2 regions of the Blautia aquisgranensis genome follow, and region 1 is predicted to be linked to the other one. Evidence: predicted binding sites of a transcription regulator. Region 1 holds the regulator's gene; the other holds the start of a gene.

Region 1 (7,562 bases):
TGAGCTGATCATCGGCGTGCCGGTAGGCTTCGTCAATGTGGTACAGTCAAAAGAACTGATCATGCATGCAGACGTTCCGTATATTGTAGCAAAAGGACGCAAGGGTGGAAGCAATATCGCAGCATGTATCGTAAATGCACTTCTGTACATGATCGATAACCGGAGAGATTAAATCCGGTTATTGCCATACGTTTATAAGGTTCTGTCTGCCGGAAGTAGTTATTGTCCGAGCACTTCTTTCAGAAGCTGGCAGGCAGGAAGAAAATCATTCATGGGAATGGAAGAGCAGGAAAGAACCAGCGTTACATCGTTTTCGGTTTCTTTCAGAAGCTCCAGGCGCAGGCCATTGGCCTGTGCCTTTTTTTTCAGCTGTTTGCCGGTCAGTGTGCAGGGAAGTGTGAGGGCAAGGCTGGTTCCGGCTGCTCCGGTTTTGATCTGGCAGTTTTTGTCGAAAGTTTCCGTTACAGCGGCAGAAAGGGCTTTCAGTTTCTGGGAATAGAGACGGCGGAGTTTTCTTGTCTGGGAGAGAAGATGTCCGTCGCGGATAAACTGACAAAGAGCAATCTGTTCTGCTTTGGAAGCTGTCTGATTATAAAAGGCAGCTTTTTTTTTGTACTGCTCCCGGAGAGCAGGCGGAAGTACCATAAAGCTCAGACGGATGGAAGGCAGCAGCAGCCTGGAAAAGGAGCCGAAATAAACAACGTTTTCCCCGCCTGCAAGTCCGAAAAGAGAAGGAGTCGGCTTCTGGAGATAAACGAATTCGTTTTCGAAATCATCCTCGATGATAAGATGATCATATAATTCTGCGTGATGGATCAGCTCCAGACGGCGTTTTACTGGCATGATCTCGCCCCATTTGGTCATATGGGCAGGGGATACATAAATCACGTCACAGTTTTTGTCCCGGTAATGAACTTCGAAGCCGTGATCTTCAAAGATAGTGCTGCCCTGTACAAAAGAAGGTGTGGGAAAAGAAACGGTCTTTCTCTCGCGGATCAGGGGGCAGAGGATCTGGAGCAGGCTCTGGATACCCGCGCCGACTACGATATCGTCAGGGGAACAGATCACATTTCGACGTTCCCGGATGTAGTCTGCGAGAACTTCCCGGAAATCTTTTTCCCCCTGAGGCTCGCCGTAGGAAAGCATGCGCTCATCCTGGCGGAGGGCACTCTTAATGTAGCGCTGCCACAGGTCAAAACGAAAGCTCTCCCGGTCAACGCCTGAAGAGGCGAAATCGTAAATACAGGGAACCGTGTCCTGGGGATGTTTTTCGTGCGGGAGAGAGTGCTGCTTTCTGGCAATATCCGTGACGTAATAGCCACTTTGTGCCCTGGCGATAATGTAGCCGTCGGCTGCCAGCTGGAGATAGGCAGTTTCGATAGTGGTCCGGCTCAGCTTCAGATCCTGTGCACATTTCCTGAGGGAGGGCATTTTGCTTCCCGGGAGAAGCCGGTTCTCCATGATCAGCTTCCGGTAATAATGATAGACTTCCAGATAAAGATGCTCTTTTTTGTGTTCTGCGGATATATTTAACATTGGTATGGTAATTTCCTTCCAAAAGTGATTGCGTTAACGTGACAGTTTATTCTATAATAATACAGAAAAAAACTCAAGACTGGAGAAATAAGATGAAGAAAATAGCAGTGATCAACGATCTTTCCGGACTGGGCAAATGTTCTCTCACAGCGGCGATTCCGGTGATCTCGGTTATGGGAGTGCAGGCCTGTCCGTTTCCCACAGCTGTTTTAAGTAATCAGACTGGCTATGAGACGTATTTCTGTGAGGATTTCACGGAGCATATGGAACTATATATGGAACAGTGGAAGAAACGGGGATTTTCTCCGGATGGGATCTATACAGGTTTTCTCTCGGATGAGAAACAGGCGGATCAGATCTTGAAATTTATGGATATATTTGCAGGGAAGGATACGCTGATCCTTACAGATCCTGTGATGGGGGATGATGGAGAAGTCTATCCAATCTATACAGAGGGACTTCGTGAAAGATTCTGCGAGTTGGTGAATCGCTCTTATGTGATCACACCGAATCTCACGGAGGCACTTCTTCTCCTTCATGGAAAAGAAGGGATGGAGAAGAAATGGAGGGAATTTCAGAGTATAAACGGAGAAGAGCGTCTGGTGCGGATCCAGGAGACCGGGCGCAGTCTTGCAGAGAAATTTTCTCTTTCAGCAGTAGTGATCACAGGTGTAGACCACAAAGAAGAAGGGGAACCGCTTCGAATGGGCAATCTTGTCCTGGAAAAAGGAAAGAGCTCCTGGATATTTGCGGAGAAATCCGGCGGCAGCTATTCCGGGACCGGAGATCTTTTTGCATCGGTGCTCAGTGCAGGCCTGGTGAAAGGATATCCTATGGAAAAATGTGCACAGATAGCAGTGGATTTTATTTCGGCGTCCATTCAGGATGCAGTTAAGGAAGGGACAGACCGCAACGACGGTGTGTGCTTTGAACTGCATCTTCACAAGCTGATCGGATAAAATTACGGAAAAGAGGAGAAAAAATGATCGAAGCACAGCAGCAGAAAAAAGTCATCGAACTTGTAAGACAGACAAAAGATCTGATCTTAAGAGAAATGCAGAAGGAAGAAGTAATGGTAAAGGGAGCAGCCAATTATGTGACCAACGTAGATCTGGCTGTGCAGAATTTTCTGAAGGAAGAGCTAGGAAAAGCTTTTCCGGAGATTCCGCTGATCGCGGAAGAGAAAGAGAACACCGGACTTTTAAAAGATGGTGTTTACTGGATTTTAGACCCAATCGACGGAACTGCCAATCTGATCCTGGATTTTCATATGAGTGCCGTGGCACTGGGGCTCTACGAAAAGGGAGAGATCGTTTTCGGAGTAGTCTATAACCCGTTTACGGATGAGCTGTTTCATGGAGCAAAAAGCGAGGGCGCTTATCTGAATGACCGGAAGATCCATGTATCGGATACGGAGAATTTCGGGGACGCCGTAATCTCTTACGGCTCCACACCGTACACAAAATCCGAGGCGAAGAATCTCTTTCCGATTTTTTATGATATCTTTATGAAATGCGGGGATTTCCGCCGTACAGGTTCCGCGGAGCTTGACATGTGCTATGTGGCCTGCGGAAGAGAGCATGGTTATATTGAACGGGATCTGAAGCCCTGGGATTACTCAGCCGGAACGGTCATTGTCCGGGAAGCGGGCGGTGTGGTAAGAACCTGGGAAGGTGGGGAGCCGACTTATCTGAAGAACGGAGATATCCTTGCCTGTGCGCCGCAGTTCGAAGAGATTCTTCTGAAAGAATTAAAACGATGAATGAAAGTGGGAAAAAGAGCTGACCGTCAGGCCAGCTCTTCCCATTTCTCATATAGTGTTTCCAGTTCTTCTGCAATTGCGGCTTTTTCGCGGCTGAGTTTCGTACATTCTGCCACGTTGGTGCACACATCCGGAAGAACCATGGTATCATCGATTTCCTGGTCTCTTGTTTCCAGTTCTTCAATGCGGGTTTCGACTTTTTTGAGTTCTGCCTCGCGTTTTCTTTTTTTTGCCTGTTCTTCTTTCATCTGCTGCCAGGAAAGCTTGTTCTCGGAGACTGCTTTTTCTTCCTGGGGGGCTTCAGGGGAATCAATTCCTGGAGCATAGGCAGTGGTCAGCTCTTCTTTTTTCTCCAGATAATAATCGTAATCGCCGATATAATTTACAACTGCCTGATTGGTCAGTTCCATGATCCTGGTAGCGGTCTGGTTGATAAAATAACGGTCATGGGATACATACAGTACTGTACCGGTATAGCTTACCAGGGCTTCTTCCAGGATTTCCTTGGAGGCGATATCCAGATGGTTGGTAGGCTCATCCAGGATCAGGAAGTTGGCTTCCGAGAGCATCAGCTTAGCCAGGGAAACACGGCCACGCTCACCACCGGAAAGAGCGGAGATCTCTTTAAATACATCGTCCCCTGTAAACAGAAAGGCTGCAAGCATATTACGGATCTCAGTCTCTGTAAGAGTCGGATAGGTATCGGAAATCTCCTGGAAAATTGTCTTATCCATATGAAGAACGTGATGTTCCTGGTCGTAATAGCCGATCTGTACCTTGGAGCCAAGGGAAAATTTACCTGCATCTGCTTCCAGAAGACCGTTGATGATCTTCAGCATAGTAGTCTTGCCGGTTCCGTTGTTACCGATGAGAGCTACACGTTCTCCGCGCTTGATATCAAAGGAAATATCCGAAAAAAGTGTCTGTCCCGGGAATGCTTTGGAAAGCTCTTCTACATGGAGAACATCATTGCCGCTTAAAACGCGGGGCTCCAGGGAGATACGCATACGATCCTGGATCTCCAGCGGCTTCTCAATGCGCTGCACGCGATCCAGCATCTTCTCACGGCTCTCAGCGCGTTTGATGGATTTCTCACGGTTAAAAGATTTCAGCTTGGCGATCACAGCCTCCTGATGTTTGATATCTCGCTGCTGATTCAGGTATGCCTTATACTGTGCATCACGAAGCTGTGCCTTCTTGAGCGCATAAGCTGAATAGTTTCCGCTGTATACACGGGTCTGGCCGGCCTCGATCTCTACCACCTTGGTGACTACCTTATCCAGGAAATAACGGTCATGGGATACGATGAATACCGCGCCCGGATAATTGAGAAGATAAGTCTCAAGCCAGGAAATGCTCTCCATGTCCAGGTGGTTGGTAGGTTCATCCAGAAGCAGGATGTCCGGCTTGGAGAGAAGCATCTTACCCAGGGCTACGCGGGTCTTCTGGCCTCCGGAAAGAGTCTCGATGTATTTGTCATAGTCTTCTTCTGTGAATCCCAGACCTTTCAGTACACCGGTAAGCTCGCTCTTGTAAGCATAGCCGTTCTCCAGCTCAAACTGATGGGTGAGACGGGTATAGGTCTCCATCAGACGGTTCAGGTCATCGCCGGTAACGTTGTTCATTTCCTGCTCCAGGGAGCGGATGCGGCGTTCCATATCGATGATGTGCTGCTTGGTGGTAAGAAGCTCCTCGTATATGGTATGGTGCCCGTGGATATCCTGATACTGGGCAAGGTAACCGATATTTTTGTCGCGGGCGAGCACCACCGTACCGGAATCCGCGGAAATCTCCTGCATGATAATGCGGAGAAGTGTAGTCTTACCTGCACCGTTGCAGCCGATCAGAGCTGCCTTTTCACGATCCTCAATATGAAAGGATGCGTCGTTCAAGATTACTTTTTCGCCAAAGGCTTTGCATATATTCTGACATGATAAAATCATAAAAACTGTCCTCCTGTACAAAGGATCCTGTCTCTGTTTCGTAAAAAACAGGAAAAATCCTCTACCTATTATAACGGAAACCGCGGGGATTTCAAAGAAAAAATCAAATATTTGAAAAAATATGAAGAAATTTGTACATAAGTCACAAGATTAATTGACAGGAAAATATCAATTCGGTATAATTAACCTAGTGTAAGATAAGGAGGGAAACTATCGTGGAGACAAAACAAATCTCGAAAGCGGTGATTAAGCGTCTGCCACGCTACTACCGCTACTTAGGAGAGCTGATGGAAGACAATGTAGAGCGTATTTCTTCCAATGAATTAAGTAAGAAGATGCACACCACAGCTTCCCAGATCCGTCAGGATCTTAATAATTTTGGCGGTTTTGGTCAGCAGGGGTATGGCTATAATGTACATTATCTTTATACGGAGATCGGTAAGATCCTGGGACTGGATACGATTCATCCGATGATCATTCTTGGTGCAGGTAATCTGGGACAGGCACTTGCCAATTATGTGGACTTTGAGAAAAGGGGCTTTAAGCTGGTAGGAATTTTTGATGTAAACCCTGTTCTTGAGGGAATTGCAGTCCGCGGACTGGAGATCCAGATGCTCAGTGAGCTTCCGTTTTTCCTGAAAGAGAATAACGTGGAGATCGCTATTCTTACTCTTCCTAAGAATAAGGCCAAAGAAATGGCAGATATTCTGGTAGAGAACGGTATTAAGGCTATCTGGAATTTTGCACATCTTGATCTGGAGACACCGGATGATGTGATCGTGGAGAACGTACATCTTTCCGAGAGTCTGATGACACTGTCTTATAATCTGAGTAAATACAGGCAGGAGCATGTGGAATAGTAAAATCAGAGAATGAGGCTGCCGGAGACGGCAGCTTTCTCTGTTACAGAGGGAGGTATAGAAACAGCATGAAGAAGCTTGTTACCTGCGGGGAAATGAAGAATCTGGACAGTGCCACAATCCACAAGATCGGAGTGGCATCAGAAGTTCTGATGGAGCGGGCAGCACTGAAGGTCGTAGAAGAGACAGAGAAGTACCTTGGAAAGAATGAACGGATCCTGGTTGTCTGCGGAAGCGGAAACAATGGCGGTGATGGAATTGCGGTTGCCAGGATCTTTCATCTGAAAGGAATTCGTGCAGATTTCTACATGGCCGGAAACAAAGAAAAAATGACCCGGGAGACGACCTTACAATACAAGATCGCCACCGGTTATCATGTGCCGGAGGTGAATAACCCGGACTGGAGTGAATATACTACTATAGTAGATGCCGTGTTCGGTGTGGGGCTTGCGCGTCCGATCGAGGGACGATATGCTGAGATCATTCATGAGATGAACAGTGCGCGGGCCAAAAAGATCGCTGTAGACATCCCATCAGGAGTTAACGGAGATACTGGCCTGGAAATGGGCATTGCTTTCAGCGCAGATCTGACTGTCACATTCGCATACCGGAAGAGAGGACTTTGCTTTTATCCGGGAAGGCTGTATGCAGGAAAGATCGTGGTAGCTGATATCGGGATCTATGAGCAGGAAGCTGTGAAGGCATCCGCACGCTGTCTGGAAAAGAAAGACCTGAAGCTGTTTCCGGAGCGTGATCCCGGCGGAAATAAAGGTACCTTCGGAAAAATTCTTTTTGTTACCGGAAGTGCAGGTATGTGCGGAGCAGCTTACTTAAGCGCAAGCGCAGCACTCCGGGCCGGGGCGGGAATGGTGAAGATTCAGACAGTGGAGGAGAACCGGATCCCATTGCAGATCCTTCTTCCGGAGGCTATGGTATGCACCCGTTTTGATGAGGAATCCAATGAACAGCTTCTTTCCTGGTGCGATGTGATCGTGATCGGACCGGGACTTGGAACTTCCGGGGAGAGCCGTGAGAGAGAACAGTGGTTTCTCACGGCAGCTGCCCGCGAAAAGAAGTATCTTGTGCTGGATGCAGACGGGCTGAATCTTCTGGCCGCGCATCCTCAGTGGAAGGAATTCTTAGGTGAGAATGTGATTCTGACTCCGCATATCGGAGAGATGAGTCGCCTCTGCGGCAAAACGATCCGGGAAATTCAGGAAACACTTGCCCGAACTGCCATTGATTATGCCGGAGAAACCGGCACTGTCTGTGTACTGAAAGACGCATGTACGGTTATTACAGATGGCAGAGAGGATATTTATCTGAATCTTTCCGGCAATTCCGGCATGGCCACAGCAGGAAGCGGAGATGTGCTTTCCGGGCTTCTTGCAGGCGTATTATGTATGTATCTGAAAACGGAGGAACAGCCTCCCATGGTTTTAAAGGCCGCGTTAGGTGTTT
Region 2 (7,562 bases), on a different contig from region 1:
GCACATCATTATCGCCATCTCCGCAGGCCATAATAGCTTCCCTTGGAATACCAAGCATTTCTCCAAGTGCAACGAGTGCAGTTCCTTTATTGACACCTGTTGCATTGATCTCGATATTGTAGCTTAAAGAACCTACCAGCTCCAGTTCTTTTAATTCACTTAATTCTTTCCAGGCTTGCTCTCGCTCATCCATATCTGCAAAAAGAGCCTGTACCTTATCCATATTGCGGTTTTCTTTTGCGATGACATCCCAGATATCAGGGACCGGAATACGTGTGGTCCGTACATAATTCCACATATTAGGATCGTGATGATATTTTCCCACTTCATCGAGTTTGGCAGCATCGGCATATCCCTGTCCGTCAAAATAGATCTCGCTTAAGGTATCGTATTTCTCAAAGATCCGGAGAGCTTTTTTGGCACTTTCCATGGGGAGAAGATGTTCAATGAGAAGCTTGTTATGGTCTGTATCCAGTACTCTGGCTCCGTTGGAAGTGAGGGCATAGTGGATTCCGGGAAAAGTTCTCAGCTCTTCCGGAATGCCTGTAAAAGGACGGCCGGTAGCCACGAGAACCAGAATACCAGAATCAATAGCTTCCGTAAGAACGCGACGGGTGTTTTCTGTGAGTTCTTTTTGGGTATTTAGAAGTGTTCCGTCCAGATCAAGTCCGATCATTCTTATCTGCTTCATATTTGTAAAATTCCTTTCAAGATCAGAGATAACATATACAGAAAAACCGCCCCGAAAAATGCTTCCCGGGGCGGTGTATATCTGCTTATCAGATGTTCAGAAGATCACTGTAAACTTTCAGTGCACCATCTGTGTCATGAGCAAGAACACGTTTGGCAAGAACTTTACCAAGCTGAACACCTTCCTGATCAAAGCTGTTCAGGTTCCATACGAATCCCTGGAACATGATCTTGTTCTCAAAGTGAGCAAGAAGTGCACCAAGAGCCTTCGGTGTAAGCTCTTCACCGACAATGATGCTGGAAGGACGTCCGCCTTCGAAATTCTTGTTCAGATTCTCATCTTTTTTACCGCAGGCAAAAGCAACGATCTGAGCTGCAACGTTAGCACAGAGTTTCTGCTGGCTTGTGCTGTTCTCGATATCAACATCAACACCGAGCTGGCTCTTCTTGAAGCCGATGAACTGAAGAGGAACGATGTTAGTTCCCTGATGCAGAAGCTGATAGAAAGAGTGCTGTCCGTTTGTTCCTGGCTCACCGAAGATCACAGGTCCTGTTACATAATCAACCGGCTCACCGAAACGGTTTACAGATTTACCATTGGACTCCATATCACACTGCTGGAGATGTGCAGGGAAACGGCTTAATGCCTGGGAGTATGGTAAAACAGCTGTAGAAGGATATCCCTGTACATTTCTCTCGTAAATACCGATCAGGGCATCCAGCATATCCGGATTCTCAAGAAGATTCTTGTTTGTTGCAAGCTTGTCTTCCTCAGCAGCTCCCTCAAGGATCGCAGCGAATACTTCCGGTCCGAATGCAAGAGAAAGGATCGCTCCGCCTACAGCGGAAACAGAAGAGTAACGTCCGCCGATATAGTCATCCATGAAGATTGCTGTAAGGTATGCATCGCTCTTTGCAAGAGGTGATGTTTCGCTTGTTACAGCGAGCATATGCTTGGATGGGTTAAGACCTGCTTTGGTGAGGGCATCTTTAACAAAAGCCTCATTTGTCAGAGTCTCAAGTGTTGTACCGGATTTGGATACAACGATGAAAAGAGAATGGGCAAGATCTACAGATGCAAGAACAGCTGCTGCATCATCAGGATCCACGTTGCTGATGAATTTTGCCTCCATCTTGAAGGTGTTGTTCGCTTTTGCCCAGTTCTCAAGTGCGATATATAATGCACGTGGTCCGAGATCACTTCCGCCGATACCGATCTGTACAACGGTTGTAAATTTTTCACCGTTTTCATTGGTGATCTCACCAGCGTGTACTTTGTTTGCAAAATCAGCTGCTTTTTTCTGCTGTGCAAGATAGAATTCTCTCTTGTCTACACCGTCAACAACAACAGGATTTCCAAGCTGTGTACGTGCAAGATGATGAAGAACCATACGTTTCTCACCTGTGTTGATCACTGCGCCGTTGTATAACTCTTCGAATTTATCGATCAGCTGTGCCTCATCAGCCAGCTCAGCAAGTGCGTCCAGAACAGTTTCATCCACTTCTTTGGCTGCGTAGTTGTAAGCCAGTCCTGCTGCCATTGGTGCGCTGTATTTCTTCACACGTTCTGCACCCTGCTCGCCGGACATTGCCTCTGCAATGTTTACATGATCCTTAAGACCGGTAAGCTTACCATAAGAAGCAAGAGTATCCAGATTTTTCCATGTTGCCATAATCATATTCCTCCTTTAGTGACTGCGAAAAGATCCATAATGATAATCCTTTTAAATATCTTTTCACAATTGTCTAAGCCTAATTATACTGAAAAAAGCATTGGATTTCAATGGAATGAACGATTTAGTTTAGAAAAATCTTGAAATAAAAAGAGTTTTTTGCATCAGCAGGACAGAAATCAGGAAATGTGTTATGATAATAAGCAGCTTCTGGTACTGACTGAAAGACCAAAATAATTATAAGTAAAGGGAATTGTTTTATGAATGAAATCAAGAAAAAAGGAAATGTAATCGCGTTGCTGCCTATAGGCGTATTCCTGGTTCTGTATCTGGGACTTGGAATTCTGTTTGAGTATATAATGAAGATCCCCATGGGATTTTATAACGTGCCTATTGTTGTGGCATTTCTGTCAGCAATTCTGGTGGCCTGTGTTCAGAACAGAGAGGTCAGTTTTGACAGAAAGCTGGATATCATGGCGAAAGGTGTGGGAGATAAAAATATCATTACCATGCTTCTGATCTTTCTTACAGCCGGATCTTTTGTTGGGGTTGTAGGGCGCAGCAGTGCGGAGAGTGTGGCGTATTGCATGCTGTCCCTGATTTCGGCACGTTTTTCAGTTGCAGTATTATTTGTGGTTGCCTGTTTTGTATCCGTGGCCATGGGTACTTCTGTCGGAACAATCACTTTGCTGACACCGATTGCAGTAGCTGTGTCCAGAGCATCTGGCTTTGACATGGCATTCTGTGTTGCTTCGGTGATGGGTGGTGCGATGTTCGGAGATAACCTTTCTTTTATTTCCGATACCACGATTGCGGCCTGCAATGGACAGGGATGTCAGATGAAGGATAAATTCCGGGAAAATTTTTGGATCGCTTTTCCGGCGGCAGTTGTCACATTACTTCTGATTCTTATTCTGTCATTCCAGACGGAAATTCAGGGAAGAGTTGTACAGCCGTATCATCTTACACAGATTTTTCCATATGTTCTTGTACTGATTGGTGGAATTATCGGAATCAATGTATTTATCGTACTCCTGATAGGAATTGTTTCGGGTGCGTTGATCATGCTTCTTGGCGGACATATCACACCGGTAGAGCTTCTGACCAATATCGGTTCCGGTGTTTCCGGAATGTTCGAGACATGTATGGTGGCGATTCTTGTAGCTGCCATGTGTGCCCTGATCAGGGAGCACGGCGGTTTCGAGGCACTTTTATCCGGGATCCGGAGACTTTTTAAGGGGAAAAAAGGCGGCCTTCTTGGAATGGGGATGCTTGTCGGAGCTATGGATATTGCAACAGCGAATAATACAGTAGCTATTGTTATGGCGAATCCGATTGCAAAGGAGATGGCGATTGAATATAAAATCACTCCAAGAAAAACGGCATCTATACTGGATACATTTTCCTGTATTTTCCAGGGAGTGATCCCATATGGAGCACAGATGCTGGTTGCTATTTCTGCGGCAAATGAGCTGGGGTGTGAGCTTTCTGCTTTTCAGATCATGCCGAAGCTTTTTTATCCGCTGTTTCTGCTTTTAAGCTCACTGATCGCAATTTTCGGGGTAAAAAAAATATGAAATCAATATCTGTCTATGCACTTACAAGAAATCAGTCTGCAGAATGTATTCAGAAACTGGAACGTCAGCTTTCAGGCAGAGAGTTTTTTCTCAAAATAAAAGAATGGGAGCTGGGAAGCATGAAAGCTCTGGTGAAGCAACTGGAGTTACATATGCAGGAGTTTTATAAACTCCGTTTTTTCTATTCGTTTCAGATTCCGAAGCTTGGAAAAGAGTTTGATCTTCTCCAGATCAAGGAGGATCAGATTGTAAACATTGAACTGAAAAGTGGAAGGGTATCAGATGACGACATCCGCAGGCAGCTGATCCAGAACAGGTATTATCTGTCTGCTCTGGGGAAACCGATCTTCTCATATACATATATCAGCAGTGAAGACCGGCTGGTGAGACTGACCAACCATGATCATATTGTGGAAGGTGACTGGAAACAGCTTTGCAGTGCACTTGAAAAAGAAGGACAGGATTATAAGGGAGATATTGAGGAACTTTTTCAGGCAGAGCTGTATCTGATCTCTCCACTGACAGAACCGGAGCGTTTTCTGCGAAAAGAGTATTTCCTTACTTCTCAGCAGAGAGATATTGAACGTCAGATCCTGAAGCGGATTCGTGGAAAAAGGGAAGGATATTTTCATTTCAGCGGACTTCCGGGAACCGGAAAAACCTTGCTGCTTTATGATATTGGGATGAAGCTTTCCGGGCGGCAGCAGATCTGTATCATTCACTGTGGAGAAGCAGGGCAGGAATGGAAGCTTCTTCATGAGCGTCTGCGGCGAATTGATTTTCTGTCTGACAGTGAGCTGGAAGAAGAAACGGATCTGAGCGGTTACAGCAGTATTCTGGTAGATGAGGCACATCTTTTGTCAGAAGAAAAGCTGCTGATTCTGTTAAAGAAAAGTCAAAACAGACCGGTGATTTTTTCAAGCGATTCAGAAGACATGATCTCACCGGAAGAAATGGATCACAGTACAATAGAAATGATCAGAAATTTACCGGAAATCCAGAGCTTTCATCTTACCAACCGCATTCGTACAAATGCGGAACTTTCATCGTTTATTCAGAATATGATGCATCTTCCCGAAAAAAGGAGCTCAAGATGGTATCCTGATATTACAGTGCTGTATGCGAATGACGAAAAAGAAGAAGAAAATCTTCTGCAAGATCTTGAATGGCGGGGATTTCAGATTCGTACTGTGGAGAATAGAGAACAGATCAGTATGCTGGCAGTGCGGGATTCTGAAAAACTGGCAATCGTGTTGGATGAACAGTATTACTACGATGAAAAGGGCTACCTGAGAGCAGAGCATTTTCACGGCCATTCTGATGTGAGAAAGCTTTTTCATTTGCTGAACCAGGCAAGAGAAAGTCTGGCGCTGGTGGTAAAGAACAATATGGCAGTTTATGAAATATTGCTGGAAATCTTGCAAATGCGTGGGAAAGAGAGTAAGAATTGAAAAGTTTTTTTGAAACGAAAAGGAGAGCACATGACGACGACAACTTTATGCTACATAGAAAATAACGGAAAATATCTGATGCTTCACAGAGTAAAAAAGCGTAATGACATCAATGAAGGCAAATGGATCGGAGTTGGCGGACATGTGGAAAGCCAGGAAACTCCGGAAGAATGTCTGGTACGTGAGGTAAAGGAAGAGACAGGTTTTACACTTACGTCTTACAGACTTCGTGGTCTGGTAACGTTTGTCAACAGTGAATGTGAATCGGAACTTATGTGTGTATTTACAGCGGATGGATATACGGGTGAACTGATCGAATGTGACGAGGGAGAGCTTTGCTGGGTTGATAAAACAATGGTACCGAAGCTTCCGGCGTGGGAGGGAGATAAAGTATTTCTTGATCTGCTCCTTTCTGGAGAAGAACGATTTTTTTCTGTAAAGCTGCAGTATGAAGGCGAAAAGCTTATCGAAAAGAAAATTAATTTGTACTAATATAAAAATATGAAATTTATATCAGTGAAAAGCAAAGGGGCTGATGCACGAATTACTCAGTGCAACAAGCTCCTTTTCTCATCTAAAAGTCTGGTTAAAAAGTTAATTGATTTTTTTTACGGAAGCCCGGATGCTTAATTGAGTTCCGATTCTTGTTTTCAGGGAACGCTCCTCGCTGTTTCTTTCCCGCTTTTCAATAATAGGAATAAGAGTGTTAACTGCTGTTGAGCCAAATGAACCTTTAGGAACATTAAGTTTCATATCTTCTTCGAGCATTTCTGTGGCAAAAAGGATTTTTGCCCTGCGTTTTTTAATGAAAAAATTATTCAGTATTTATACAAAACCTCTTGTTAAATTATTAGCAATGTGTTATCGTTTAGAAATAAATTTTGTTATAAGCAAAGGAGGATTACACTATGAGCAGTAAAATTACTATCATTGGAGCTGGCAGCGTTGGTGCCACGATCGCCTATACCTTATCAAGTCAGGATATTGCATCAGAAATCGTTCTGATCGATATCAACAAAGAGAAGGCAGAAGGAGAAGTTCTTGATATCATTCAGGGAACCTGCTTCAGAGATCCTATTTCTATCATTGCCGGAGATTATACGGATGCCAGAAATTCGGATATTGTTATCATTACTTCTGGTATTGCACGTAAGCCGGGGCAGACAAGACTGGAACTTACACAGACAAATGTAAATATTCTGAAAGCCATTACACCGGAAATTGTAAAAGCGGCACCAAATGCTCTTTATCTGATCGTAAGCAACCCGGTCGACATTATGACTTATGTGTTTACCAAGATTTCCGGACTTCCTGAAAATCAGATTCTTGGTTCTGGTACAATCCTTGATTCTGCGCGTCTGCGCTGCGGATTATCCAAGCATTTTCATATCGCACAAAGTAATATTCATGCGTATGTATTTGGCGAGCATGGGGACACTTCCTTTATTCCGTGGTCAGGAGCCTATATTTCCGGTGTAAGTGTAGATGAGTACTATAATCTGGAGAAGAAACTTGGAAAAGATATCGAACCGATCGACAAAGAAGCAATGGTTCAGTATGTACAGAAATCAGGTGGCGAAATCATTGCAAAGAAGGGAGCAACTTTTTATGCGGTATCTTCCTCTGTATGCAAACTTTGCAGTCTGCTGGTATCTTCTTCAGAGTCTATTTCTACAGTATCTACTATGATGCATGGGGAATATGGAATTGAAGATGTATGTTTAAGTACGCTGACTTTGGTAGGGCCAAACGGTGTGCAGGGTAAAGTTCCGATGCGGATGACAAAAGCGGAGATTGAACAGCTGAAAAAAAGTGCAGCTGCACTGAAAGAAATTATTGCTCAGATTGATCTTGATTGATTATAAACGGATGAATCATATCGAGAGAAAATGTATCGATTTGTTTTAATGAAAAAAAATATCAAAAATACTTGTTAAAATGTTGTCAATGTGATATGCTTAGACGCAGGAAATCGAGCTGATACACTCCTTAAGGCGGAGGAAGGGTGTGCGAACTCTTTTATTTTTTGTATTCTAAAAAAGATATAAAAAGTAATTGTATTAGTCTTGATTTATATTTTTTGTTATTTTTCGTTAAAAAATAAACAATTTTTATCTAAACAGCTAAGAAAGGATAATGTTAAGTATGAAATACAGTTATTATCCGGGTTG

Evidence for each region. The regulator Rex, encoded in region 1, represses fermentation and respiration genes when NADH is low (regulators of the CRP and FNR family bind a similar motif). The targets are predictions, from matches to a motif close to ATTGTTAANTANTTAACAAT.
Region 2: a site for Rex is predicted at 6,230-6,249, ahead of WMO28_RS06905 (L-lactate dehydrogenase). Genes of this name have one in related genera too.

The regions. Positions count from the first base shown of each region.
Region 1 is NZ_JBBMEJ010000022.1:12,098-19,659, forward strand. Features, by position in the region: gene WMO28_RS14540 (precorrin-8X methylmutase) at 1-172, shown strand, start outside; gene pdxR (MocR-like pyridoxine biosynthesis transcription factor PdxR) at 220-1,536, opposite strand; gene WMO28_RS14550 (pyridoxamine kinase) at 1,629-2,495, shown strand; gene WMO28_RS14555 (inositol monophosphatase family protein) at 2,519-3,298, shown strand; gene abc-f (ribosomal protection-like ABC-F family protein) at 3,325-5,241, opposite strand; gene WMO28_RS14565 (redox-sensing transcriptional repressor Rex) at 5,457-6,101, shown strand; gene WMO28_RS14570 (NAD(P)H-hydrate dehydratase) at 6,170-7,562, shown strand, end outside.
Region 2 is NZ_JBBMEJ010000006.1:146,211-153,772, forward strand. Features, by position in the region: gene WMO28_RS06880 (Cof-type HAD-IIB family hydrolase) at 1-691, opposite strand, end outside; gene WMO28_RS06885 (glucose-6-phosphate isomerase) at 780-2,363, opposite strand; gene WMO28_RS06890 (Na+/H+ antiporter NhaC family protein) at 2,624-3,940, shown strand; gene WMO28_RS06895 (P-loop NTPase family protein) at 3,937-5,391, shown strand; gene WMO28_RS06900 (NUDIX domain-containing protein) at 5,422-5,883, shown strand; gene WMO28_RS06905 (L-lactate dehydrogenase) at 6,300-7,250, shown strand; gene WMO28_RS06910 (CoB--CoM heterodisulfide reductase iron-sulfur subunit B family protein) at 7,537-7,562, shown strand, end outside.